One region of the Sinorhizobium sp. BG8 genome, then DNA from elsewhere that is predicted to be linked to it. Evidence: predicted binding sites of a transcription regulator. Region 1 holds the regulator's gene; each other region holds the start of a gene.
The links. Region 1 encodes LexA, which represses DNA repair genes until DNA is damaged. Its sites were predicted from a motif close to TGTTCNNNNTGTGTTCNG; they were not measured.
Positions count from the first base shown of each region.

Region 1 (4,003 bases):
GGCCGTCGTCGGAACGTCCGCTGCAGGGCACGCTTTCGGAGGCACGGTAGAACCCGGTCAGGCGGTACGGATTTTCACCGGCGCACCTCTTCCAGCGGGTGCGGATACCGTCCTTCTGCAGGAGGACGCGGAGAGACTGGACGAGCTTAGGGTGCGAACGACCTTCGTGCCAGCAAAGGGTCGTCACATCCGGCCACGCGGCCAGGACTTTACCGAGGGCGAAGTCGTCCTGCACAGCGGTGACCTCCTCGACGCCGGTCGCCTCACGGTCGCTGCTGCGATGAATTATCCGGAGCTCACGGTCTATGCCCGACCGCGGATCGCCCTCATCGCCACCGGCGACGAACTCGTGGCACCGGGAACACCGCCCGGCCCCAGCCAGATCGTCGCGTCCAACGGTTTCGGCGTCGCGGCTCTTGGACGGGAGGCTGGCGCGGAGATCGTTGATTTCGGCATCGTAAAGGACGATCCCGTCGCACTGCGGGCGGTCATTGAGGCCGCCGCCGCCACAGCCCCGACGTGATCGTGACCCTCGGAGGTGCGTCCGTCGGCGACCATGACCTCGTCCAGGGCGTGATGCGAGAAGCGGGTATGCAGCTCGATTTCTGGCGTATCGCAATGCGCCCGGGAAAACCCTTGATGGTCGGCAAATTGGGTAAGGCACAGGTGTTCGGCCTGCCCGGAAATCCGGTTTCGAGCCTCGTTTGCGGTTTGTTGTTCCTGGAACCCCTCGTGCACCGGCTCGCTCGAACCCCGGCCAGGAATCGTTTGCGCACGCTGGTGACCGCGACCGCTCTAGCCGAGAACGATCGCCGCCAGGACTATTTGCGCGCACGCATCATCCGCTTGCAGGATGGCTCGCTCGCGGCGAGTGCGTTCGGCCAGCAGGACTCCTCCATGATGAAGGTTTTTGCCGGATCGGACTGCCTGATCGTCCGCCCGCCGCATGCCCCGGCACTGGAAGCCGGCGCGCAATGCGATGTCCTCATGCTGCGGGAGCCAGCCTGAGATTCTCGCTGCTTCGTCGAGAATAATCTCGCATTCTGCGCCGTACCTTCACGAAATCTTATCCACTTGCGGAACACATATGGAACATATAGTGTCTGTTCTGGATTTGTTTCACTAATGATTCTGGGGTGCAGGATATGCTGACGCGCAAGCAACAGGAACTTCTCTTGTTCATCCACGAGCGGATGAAGGAGTCGGGAATCCCGCCATCCTTTGATGAAATGAAGGATGCGCTCGACCTGGCATCCAAGTCCGGCATCCACCGGCTCATCACGGCGCTGGAGGAAAGAGGCTTCATCCGCCGCCTCCCGAACAGGGCGCGCGCCCTCGAGGTCATAAAGCTGCCGGACTCCTATTCATCGAGCCTTCAGCCGAAGCGCGGTTTCTCGCCGAGCGTGATCGAGGGAAGCAGAGGCAAGACACAGCCGCCTCCAGCACAGAAAGCGGCGGCAGGCGACGACTTCTCCTCGTCGGTCTCCATCCCCGTCATGGGCCGGATCGCTGCCGGTGTGCCGATTTCCGCTATCCAGAACAACACCCACGACATTACCATTCCGGCCGAAATGATCGGCAGCGGCGAGCACTATGCCCTTGAGGTCAAGGGCGACTCGATGATCGAGGCCGGCATTCTCGATGGTGACACCGTCATTATCCGGAATGCCAGCAACGCCAATCCGGGTGAAATCGTAGTAGCCCTCGTGGACGACGAGGAAGCGACGCTAAAGCGGTTCCGTCGCAAGGGTGCGTCCATCGCTCTCGAGGCGGCAAACCCCGCATACGAAACAAGGATCTTCGGCCCTGACCGCGTGAAGATCCAGGGAAAGCTTGTGGGGCTCATCCGCCGCTATCATTGAGGCACGCGTCCGCCTGACGCCTACTCCGCCTTGAACTGATTGCTGCGCCAATCATATGTACGGTGCATGGCCCATGGCCTGTCCAATGACGTGATCGACGTCTCGATGCGGGCGTTCGCGGGAAATGACCCGTGCCCGCCCAGAGCATAGATTTCGAGCGCTCCTGTCCGCCTCAACGTCTGTGCCGTTACGATGGTGGCACTGCAAGCCGCGGATTTCAGGAATTGCGGCGCGATCACCAGATCTGCCGTTCCGCAGGCCGCTGCAAGGTAGGCCGGATCCTCGATTGCCACGATGCGCCATCCGGAAGGCGACCGTACGGCACACCATTGTTTCGGGCGGCATAGGAACCGCGAGGGTTCGGCTTGCGCGCCAAACGCCTCCTTCATCGCCGCGCGGACGGCTGGGCCGTCCTCCATTTTATGGTCGCGACCGGACAGCGTTTGACGCCGGGTTGCTGTCTCGCCGAATGTACTGGCACGCGCTGCGGCCATGTGGGGGGGGCTGTAGGGACCGAGACGCAGAGCTCGCCGCCACTGATCATAGACGAAGGCTGGCGGTTTCTGCCTGTTGATCGACACGCCTGTTGCAGAGACCACGCCAACGAGTTTTGCATCCTCGGAAACGAGTACCTCCGGCAGCCTCGTTTCCGGGAGGAGTGCCAGGATGCCAGCCGCGATGAGCGGAAGGCCGATAAGCCGCAGTCTCGTATGCAGGATGCAGAGCAAGCCGCCGCCCGCTGCGATCAGGTAGACGCTTTCCTGCGGTAGGCGGCCAGTGACGATTTCCCCTCCCCACCCCGCGACCCAGTGCGACATGTCGATCATCCACCCTATCCCCTTGCCCATCACATAGAGGGCAGGTTGGTCGATCCCGAACGGCATGAGCAGCATTGCGATCATGCCTGCGGGCATGACGACTAGGCTGATGACGGGCATGGCGACGAGATTTCCGGCAAGCCCGAATGCCGGAATGCGATGGAAATGCGCCATGGAGTAGATAAGGGTGGCGAGGCTTCCAACCAGTGACGACAGAACCAGTCCGCTGATGAAGGCCGTGACCGGTCGCAGGATCCGGGTAGTCCTGAGCGAGGCCGTCGCGCGTTTTACCGGGCGATCACGCCAGATAGCATAGGCGGCCACCAGTCCGAGCGTAGCCGCGTAGGACATCTGGAAGCCCGGTCCCGTCACCGCCGACGGCGTGACGGCGAGGATGACCAGCGCCGAAAGGGCGATGTTGCGCAGGCTGATCGCAACACGGTCGAAGAACACGGCTATGAGCATGATCGAGATCATGATCCAGGACCGCACTGCCGAAACGGCGCCGCCGGAGATCAGGATGTAGAGCGTCACCATCCCGAGCGCACCGGCTGCTGCGAACTTTCTGATGGGATAGCGCTCGGCAAGCCCCGGAAAGATCACAAGCACCGACCGGGCGCCGACCAGGAAGGTACCGGCCGCGAGCACCATGTTGAGGCCGGAGATTGCGAGCACATGCGCAAGTCCCGCCTGCCTCAGTGCTTCGACGGTCTCGTCGCTGATCGCGCGCTGTTCGGCGGTGACGAGAGCCGCAGCGATCGCACCGGAATCCCCCGGAATCGCGTCCCGAATTCTATCCGAGATCCCGTTTCTCCATCCCTCCACTTTCTGCCAGAAGGCCTCGCGCAGACCAACCGCTTCGACATCCTCCATGCGCGTCTGAATGAGCTCGGGTTTTCCGTAGAAGAAACCGACGGCACCCGTGCCGGCCATGTAGGCATCGAAGGAAAAGTCATTGAGACCAGGGAGGGCTGGTCCCGAGGGAGGGCTCAGTCTCGCTCGCCCCGTGATGATGTCCCCCAAATCAAAAGGGGCGCTCTTTCCTCGGGAGATAATGTTGATGGTCATCGGAGGACGCCTGAGCGCAGGGTCATGCGTGCTGGTGAGCCTCAGGGTGTATCGGACACGACCGCCCGCGTCCGCCTCCCTCGCCAGAACGCGCCCCTCGACAGTCGTCGTCACCGGGCAGTCCAACAGGATCGTCGACATTCTCTCGCTTTCCCAGGCCGCGAAGAGCATGCCAAGCGGCATCAGGAAAGCGGCGGCGGCGACAGGCATTCTCCAGTCCGGCGCGTATCGCATGCGGAAGGCCGGCCACGCGAA
Region 1 covers NZ_CP044011.1:2,990,383-2,994,385, forward strand. Annotated here, with positions in the region: partial or broken gene glp (gephyrin-like molybdotransferase Glp) at 1-1,008, shown strand, start outside; gene lexA (transcriptional repressor LexA) at 1,146-1,862, shown strand; gene F3Y30_RS14140 (ComEC/Rec2 family competence protein) at 1,883-4,003, opposite strand, start outside.

Region 2 (4,003 bases), 910 kb from region 1:
TATTGCGAGACCGCGCCCGGCGAGGCGATACCGGCAATCAATGCGCTTGTCGGGCAGCCGAACGTTCTCAGGATGCGGACATTCTCCAAGGCCTATGGACTGGCGGGAGCGCGGATCGGCTACGCGATCGGAACGCTCGGCAACGCGACCGCATTCGACAAGATTCGCAACCATTTCGGGATGGCCCGGATCTCCGTCATCGCCGCGCTTGCCGCGCTCGAGGACCAGGACTATCTGGCCGAAGTCGTCGGGCGAATTGCCACCTCGCGCTCGCGGATTGCCGCCATTGCCGAGGAGAACAACCTTGTGGCCCTGCCCTCGGCGACCAATTTCATCGCCATCGACTGCCTTCGCGACGGCGACTATGCCCGCAACATCGTCGACGGCCTGATGGAGCACGGCGTCTTCATCCGAATGCCGGGCGTAGCACCACTCAACCGCTGCATACGGGTCAGCGCCGGACCTGAGGAAAGCATGGTGCGCTTCGCCGAAGCCCTGCCGCTGGTGCTCAGGAAGCTCGAAAGAAGCGCGTAGCGAACGACGAGAGCCGGGATGGCGGTGTGCGGCGGCACGTATTCTTCTTGTTGTTTTCCGCCTCGGCCATCCAATCTCGCTACGCGCCTCCTCCCCTCAGTGCACGGTCATCCAATCGCGCGCCGCACGCAGTGCCAGCGCCAGATCGGTCTTGCTCATCGTCGCCGCCAGGTCGGCGCGGAGTTCCGCAGCGCGATCACAACCCTTGATTGCAGCAATGTTGAGCCATTTGTGTGCGGCGACCAGGTCGACGTCGCATCCGCGACCCGTCGCATACATCAAACCCATGTCGCAGAAAGTGTCGGCGCGGGTCTCACCGCCCATCATGGCGGCCATCTCGGAATTCTGGATTTCAAAACGTGCCATCTTCTGTGTCCCTGTCTACTTGAGTACCGCTTGTAACGCCCTGTTTTATTGCCCTTTTCGGGCGTCCCGCGGGGGCCTGCCGTCTTCTGCGGCTTAGGTCACCCCGTTGGATTTTCGGCCGGTTTGTTCCGTGCTCGTCTTATGGCTTCACTATGACAGCGGGCTTTCAATGGGCGCTTAAAATGCATGATTAATTTGCGACAAACAAAGTTCAAACAGTTGGTAAACTTGGCTTTTCGTTAAACATCGGACCCGCTGGAAACGCGGGCATTCGCAGAAAAATTTACGAAATATTCAACTGGCGATTTCAACGTTTTGCTAACCACGGGAAACATCGGCTGTTTTGACGATCGCGCGAAAATGCGCCGGCGAGACGGAAAATGGCGGCAATTCGCTATCGAAAAGCACATGGTCGCGCACGTATCGCTGCTCCGCCAACTATCGCGGGCGCGGGGTGGAGCCCCCGCGGCCGCAAACCCGGCCGCGGGGAAAAAGGGAAAACCGGTCAGCGCGCCCGCTGCCCGAAGAGGATCTTCTGCGCCTCCTTGTCCTCGGCAAGGCTTGTCTGCCGGGCACGTTCTTCCTGGCCGACCGCAATACCCCTCTGCACGGCGGGTCGCGCCAGCACCGCATCGAACCAGCGCTTCAGGTTGGGAAACTCCGCAAGGTCCTGCCCCTGGTTCTCATACGACCGGGTCCACCCGATCGAAGCCATGTCGGCGATCGAATACTCGCCGGCAAGGAACTCGTGATCGGCGAGGCGCTTGTTCATGACGCCGTAGAGGCGGTTGACCTCATTCGTGTAGCGATCGATGGCATACTCGACCTTGGTCGGAGCATATTGACGGAAATGGTGTGCCTGCCCAGCCATGGGGCCAAGACCACCCATCTGCCAGAACAGCCATTCTTCCACCTGAACGCGCTTGCGCTCGTCGGTGGGATAGAACTTGCCGTGCTTGCGTCCGAGATATTGCAGGATCGCACCGGACTCGAAGACCGAGATCGGCTCTCCTCCCGGACCATCGGGATCGATGATCGCGGGCATTCGGTTGTTGGGGGCTATCTTCAGGAAATCGGGAGCGAACTGCTCGCCCCTGCCTATGTTGACGTATTTCACGTCGTAGGGGACGCCTAGCTCCTCCAGCATGATGGTGATCTTGTAGCCGTTCGGCGTCGGCCAGAAATAGAGTTCAACCGGTTTTGTCATGACGTTCTCCTTCAATTGGAGAAGGTAGAGTCCGCTCGACCCGGCTTCAAGCGCGGGCGAGAAAGATGAACGCCAGATGAACAGACCTCTCAGTCATCGTTCAGTCGCGACATGCGAGAACGCATCATCGACAACAACTGAACAGTCTCGAGCCGATCCATGGAAGTCCTAAGCCGCCGCCTGACGATGATCACCCTGCTTATGGCAGTTTTCGCGATTTCGCTCGCCGCAGCCGTCGAAAGCGACGCCCGCCGCCACGCGAAGGCACAGCCTGGCGTCTTCACCGCCTGCGCCGGCACGCCTTTCTGCCGCGGCGCCATCTGATCAGCGCTTTTGCACGCGCCGGCACGTTTCGATGACCGGCGATGCCCGGCGGCGCTTCTGCCGCCCCTGCCTTCCGTTTTCCCGCCTCACAATTTCGCCGTGCACGACACGAACATGAATGCTAGAGCCGTGGATGCTGCCCATTCTTAGCATCCGGAGGCATCGTGAAGGCCGTAACCGTCTACTCCCTTGCAGCCCTTGCCGAGATCGCCGGTTGCTTCGCATTCTGGGCTTGGCTGAAACTCGACAAATCGAGCCTGTGGCTCATACCCGGCGTCGGGTCGCTCGTGGCCTTCGCCTGGTTGCTCACCCTGATCGACAGCAATGCGGCCGGACGCGCCTATGCAGCCTATGGCGGCGTCTATATTGCGGCCTCCTTGCTGTGGCTCTGGCTTGCTGAAGGCGTCCGCCCGGACCGGTTCGATCTTTCGGGTGCCGCCATCGCACTGGTGGGCGCTGCGGTTATTCTTGCAAGTCCCCGCTGACTTTCGCCTCCGTTTGACCAAAAGGCCCGGTCGAGTGGTGAAAACTCCGCTTGCCAGCGCAAAGTTCTTGTCGTTTGCTTGTAAAAAGCAACTCACTATAATGATTCATGAGCAAAACCATCTCCTATCCCCGTCCACTTTCCTTCTCCACGCCTGAACGCTACGAGCCACAGACCTTCGACGATCCGGCAAAGGCCGTCGATGCTTTGGAAGCGCTCTACGAGAGGAACACGAAGTTCCTCACCGACGCGTTCGTATCGCTCGGCAAGTCGGGCACTCCGGACAAGCGGTTCCGCGCCTGCTACCCGCAGGTCGCCGTGGAAACCACGAGTTTCGGCCACGTGGATTCGCGGCTTTCCTATGGCTACGTTGCCTCGCCGGGCATCTACACGACGACCATCACCCGCCCGAAGCTCTTTCGCCACTATCTGAAGGAACAGCTCGGCCACCTCATGCGCAACCACGGCATCCGCGTGACCGTGTCCGAATCGACGACACCGATCCCGCTCCATTTCGCCTTCGGCGAAGGTGCCTATGTCGAAGCGGAAGTCGCCGAACACATCGAGCTGCCACTGCGCGACCTGTTCGACGCGCCCGACCTCACGAATACGGACGACGAGATCGCCAACGGCTCCTACGAACCCGGTCCCGGAGAGCCCTCGCCGCTTGCAGCCTTCACCGCCCAGCGCGTCGATTATTCGCTGGCCCGACTCAGCCACTACACCGCGACCAGCGCCAACCATTTCCAGAACTTCGTCCTCTTCACGAACTACCAGTTCTACGTCGACGAGTTTTGCGCCTGGGCGAGAATGCAGATGGCCGAGGGCGGCAACGGCTACACGGCCTTCGTCGAGCCGGGAAACATCGTCACGCACGCAGGCTCCGACCGCCCGGAATCGGACCTCACGCTCGGTCGCATGCCGCAGATGCCGGCCTATCACATCAAGAAGAAGGGCCACGGCGGGATCACCATGGTGAATATCGGCGTCGGACCCTCCAACGCCAAGACGATCACCGACCATATCGCCGTGCTTCGCCCGCATGCCTGGCTGATGCTCGGCCACTGCGCGGGGCTCAGGAACAGCCA
Region 2 covers NZ_CP044011.1:2,081,727-2,085,729, reverse strand. Annotated here, with positions in the region: gene F3Y30_RS09770 (pyridoxal phosphate-dependent aminotransferase) at 1-534, shown strand, start outside; gene F3Y30_RS09765 (sel1 repeat family protein) at 631-900, opposite strand; gene F3Y30_RS09760 (glutathione S-transferase N-terminal domain-containing protein) at 1,406-2,107, opposite strand; gene F3Y30_RS09755 (hypothetical protein) at 2,267-2,431, shown strand; gene F3Y30_RS09750 (YnfA family protein) at 2,596-2,916, shown strand; gene F3Y30_RS09745 (AMP nucleosidase) at 3,024-4,003, shown strand, end outside.
Region 2: the regulator LexA is predicted to act here: its motif matches at 1,101-1,118, upstream of F3Y30_RS09765 (sel1 repeat family protein).

Region 3 (4,003 bases), 610 kb from region 1:
TGATCGCCTCCGCGTCGAATGAATCCTCGATCGTGGTGATGCCGAGCCGCTTCATCGTGGACGCCGGCAGCTCGTTCGCAAGGCTGACGCCGTACCAGTCCACCAGCCCCTGGTCGGTGTCGACGCCGCGTGCCAGCAGGAACTGGGCTCCGAGCGCGATTTCGGGATTGAGGATCTCGACGGGTCCTTCGAAGAGTGGCGTGAAATTCTTGCGAACCATGATCTGGCCGTTCGGGGGTGATCCCTTGCCCGCCTTTGCGTAGATTGCCTTTGCAAGATCCTGTGTCAGCATCCCGTCGGTCTTGAGACCCTCGGCCGCCTGGAACGCCCGCAGCGCCGTGTAGGTGAGGGGACCTGCGAAGCCGTCGGGAATCCCGACGTCGTAGCCAAGCCCGGAAAGCGTCTCCTGGAGGTCCATCAGTTTTTCGCGGTCACCTCGCCGGGTGATCAGGATGCGCAGCGGATCGGAGTCCGTCCGCATGACGACCGGGCTCGGCGTTTCGGGCTTCGGTTCGTTCATGGCGACCTCGATGCTGCCCGTCATGTCTCCATGGCTCGTCAGGCGAAGCTTCGCATCCGACAGCAAGGGTTCGTCCGGTTCGGTGACACCCGGGCGGAAGAGGACCCGATGCACGACGCGGCGCGGCGCCACTTCGCCGCCGCTGATCAGCACATGGCCGCCCCGCCGGGTCAACTGGTAGAGCGTTCTGGCGAAGTCGCTCGGAAGACGGACGCATCCGTGGGAGGCCGGATAGGACGGCACGTGATTGGAGGCGTGCAGCGCGATGCCCGACCATGTCAGCCGTTGCATGAATGGCATCTCGGCATCGTCATAGAGGTTCGAATGGTGCATCCGCTTCTTTTCGAGAATCGAGAAGATGCCCGTGGGTGTGGTGTGCCCCGGCTTGCCGCTCGACACCTTCGACGAAGCGACGACGACGTCGCCGTCATAGACCTTCAAGGACTGAAGGTCCCTCGAAACGATGATCTCCAGAGGACCTTCGAGGGTGCCTGCTGATGCCGGGGACGCAAACGCAATGGCAAGGAGGCCGATCCCGGCTATCCGGCTGAAGGTCATCAATCTGGTTCCATACGCGATACAAGGAACCGCGATTATGCCCCGTGGCATTTAACGAAGTTTTGATACGAATCCTCCGAATCGACAGCAGCCCTCCGCCGCGCGATTTCAAACGGCTGCCGGGGATAGGCTGAAGCACGCACCTCGGGTGCTCAGCGCCGGTCCTTGCCGAAGGTGTATCCGGTTTCGACGCTGTTCTTTCCGAACTTGTCGCGGAGCGTGTTCATGGCCGCCTCCGCAGCCGCGCGGCGGCCGGCCTGCGGATCGACAAGGTCGGGAGGATCGGCGCGCTGCGGATCTGTGAGATCAGTGACGCCAATGCCGATGAGCCGGAACTTGGTCCCGTTCACTTCCTTCTTCAGGAGTTCCGCGCCGATGCGGAAGATGCGGTCCGCAAGCATGGTGGGATCCTCCAGCTTGCGGTTGCGGGTGCGGGTCTTGAAGTCGCTTGTCTTGAGCTTGAGAACGACCGTCTGCCCCGCGATGCCGGTCTTGCGAAGCCGGGAAGCGACCTGCTCGCTGAGGCGGCGCAGGATCGCGATGAGTTCGTCGCCAGCTGAAATGTCCTCGAAGAAGGTGGTTTCCGAGGAGACGCTCTTGGCCGCGTCGTTGAGATGGACCTCGCGATCGTCCTGTCCGCGCGAGAGATTGTAGAGCCGCTTGCCCATGACGCCGTAGCGGCGCATGAGATCGCTTTCCTCCATGGTCTGCAACTGGCCTATCAGACGGATGCCGTCGCGCTCCAGCGTCTCCGCAAAGGCCTTTCCAACGCCCCAGATCATTCGGACCGACTTGTCCTTCAAGAAGTCCAGCGCTTCCTCCTCTCCGACAACCGAGAAGCCGCGCGGCTTCTGGAGGTCGGAGGCGACCTTTGCGAGAAACTTGCAGTAGGAAAGCCCGACCGAAACGGTGATCCCGATCTCGCTCTCGACGCGTCTGGCGAAGCGCGCAAGCACCCGAGCGGGTGGGTCGTGGTGAAGCCGCTCGGTACCCTTGAGCTCGAGAAAGGCCTCGTCGATCGAGAGCGGTTGCACGAGCGGCGTCAGTTCCTGCATGAGCGAGCGCACCTCGCGCCCCACCTTCACGTACTTCTCCATGTCGGGCTTGATCACGATCGCCTGCGGACAGGCCTCGAGCGCCTTGAACATTGGCATTGCCGATCGGACCCCATGGATGCGCGCGACATAGCACGCCGTCGAGACGACTCCGCGCTTGCCGCCGCCAATGATCACCGGCTTGTCGGCAAGCTCGGGATTGTCGCGCTTCTCGACAGAAGCGTAGAAGGCGTCGCAATCGATGTGCGCAAGCGTGAGGCGGTAGAGCTCGGGATGATACAGGAGCCTGGGGCTGCCGCAGGCGAGGCAACGGCGCAGATTGTCGGGCTGCCCTTTCAGGCAGTCGCGGCAGAACCCCGGAAAACGCGTGTCGTTCAGGCCCATGGTGAGAACAAATATTGAACGTGGGGAAAGTAACGCGTATGCTGCTGCCACTCAAGAGCGCGGGGGCTCGCAAGTGCATGGCGTCAACACTTCATTTCTTCTCGATGAGGCAAGGCTCTGACTGGCTTCCTCATCGTCTGTTGCAGGTGAGAACGCGATCGGGACCTCCGCTTCCGCGGCGGGCTTTAGCTGCATGATGCCGTTCGCGTCACCTGCCTGCGATCGGCATCCAATGCGCGCGAATGAGGCTTGCGGCGTGAGTCCAGTCCGTTGCACTCACGACGCCATCGCCGAGCGCAGGCGCCATGGCGCGAAATTCCGCGTTCGCCATCAGATGCAGCAGCAGCGTGTCCGGCGCATGTGCGCGAACGGATTCGAGGTTGCGCGATATGTCGTCGATGAAGACCGCGGGCAGGGAGCGCTGGCGATGCAGGGCGCGCACCACCGGTCCCTTTTCCTCCTCGGTGGCGACCATCGGAAATGTGAGCCCCACCCGATCCAGCAGCCGGCGGCGGGTTGCCTCGTGGCGCGGCGGCATGGCCGTCAGGAAGACGACGTCCGCGTCCTTGCCGAGCATCGTCAGTGTCTCGACGGCCTGGAGCGCCGGCCGCTGCCAGGCCTCCTGATCGGCGAAGAAATCCTCCTGCAGCGCGGAGATGACGGCGTTGTCGGTTATCGTTCCATCGATAAGCCCCACGATGTTCCCGTGCAGCCGGAACGATCTGGGCAGCAGATCGTGGCCTCGCGAGTTCAGGAACTCGCGAAACGGGGTCAGGAATTCGAGAACGACCTCATCGACGTCGCAGACGACCAGGGGACGGTCGCCAAGACGGATATGGTCGATCGTAACCGTGCTCGTTACCATGACGAATACTCGTCGCTGGCAGGCGGTCCGCACAGGACCGCGTGGGCGCGTACCACCGTTTCGGGCCGAATATCCGTCGCCTCGCAGAAGGCCATCAATGTCGGCTCGTGCCCCATGAGGAATTCCACGAGCGCGGCCAGGAAGGAAAGTTCGCCGGCCGCCTTGCGCAGCATGCCCGGTTCGACCCCGCTCAGCGCAAGGAAACGGGAAAGGTGTTCGGGCTCGCCGGCCAGCCAGCCAAGCACGGCAATGGCGGTCGCCTCGGCATCGGCGACAGGTGTATCTTTTTGGCGTTGCATCTGGGTTTTCCGGAAAAGTTACCTTTTAATCAACCAAATGGCACTAGTTTGGCGATGGTCAGGCTGGATGAATTCGGCATAGCCGCAACTTATATTTCTCGCGGAAGGTTGCAAGGCTGGAGTTATGAACAAGGACGCGCGATGCCCAAGCAAGTCATGATCGTCGAGGATAACGAGCTCAACATGAAGCTCTTCCGGGACCTCATCGAGGCCTCCGGATACACGACCATTCAGACCCGCAATGGCATGGAAGCACTCGATCTTGCCCGAAAGTACCGCCCCGACCTTATTTTAATGGATATTCAGCTGCCTGAGGTTTCCG
Region 3 covers NZ_CP044011.1:2,376,633-2,380,635, forward strand. Annotated here, with positions in the region: gene F3Y30_RS11120 (L,D-transpeptidase family protein) at 1-1,078, opposite strand, end outside; gene F3Y30_RS11125 (DNA polymerase IV) at 1,231-2,517, opposite strand; gene F3Y30_RS11130 (hypothetical protein) at 2,726-3,382, opposite strand; gene F3Y30_RS11135 (DUF3572 domain-containing protein) at 3,376-3,681, opposite strand; gene F3Y30_RS11140 (response regulator) at 3,823-4,003, shown strand, end outside.
Region 3: the regulator LexA is predicted to act here: its motif matches at 2,521-2,538, upstream of F3Y30_RS11125 (DNA polymerase IV).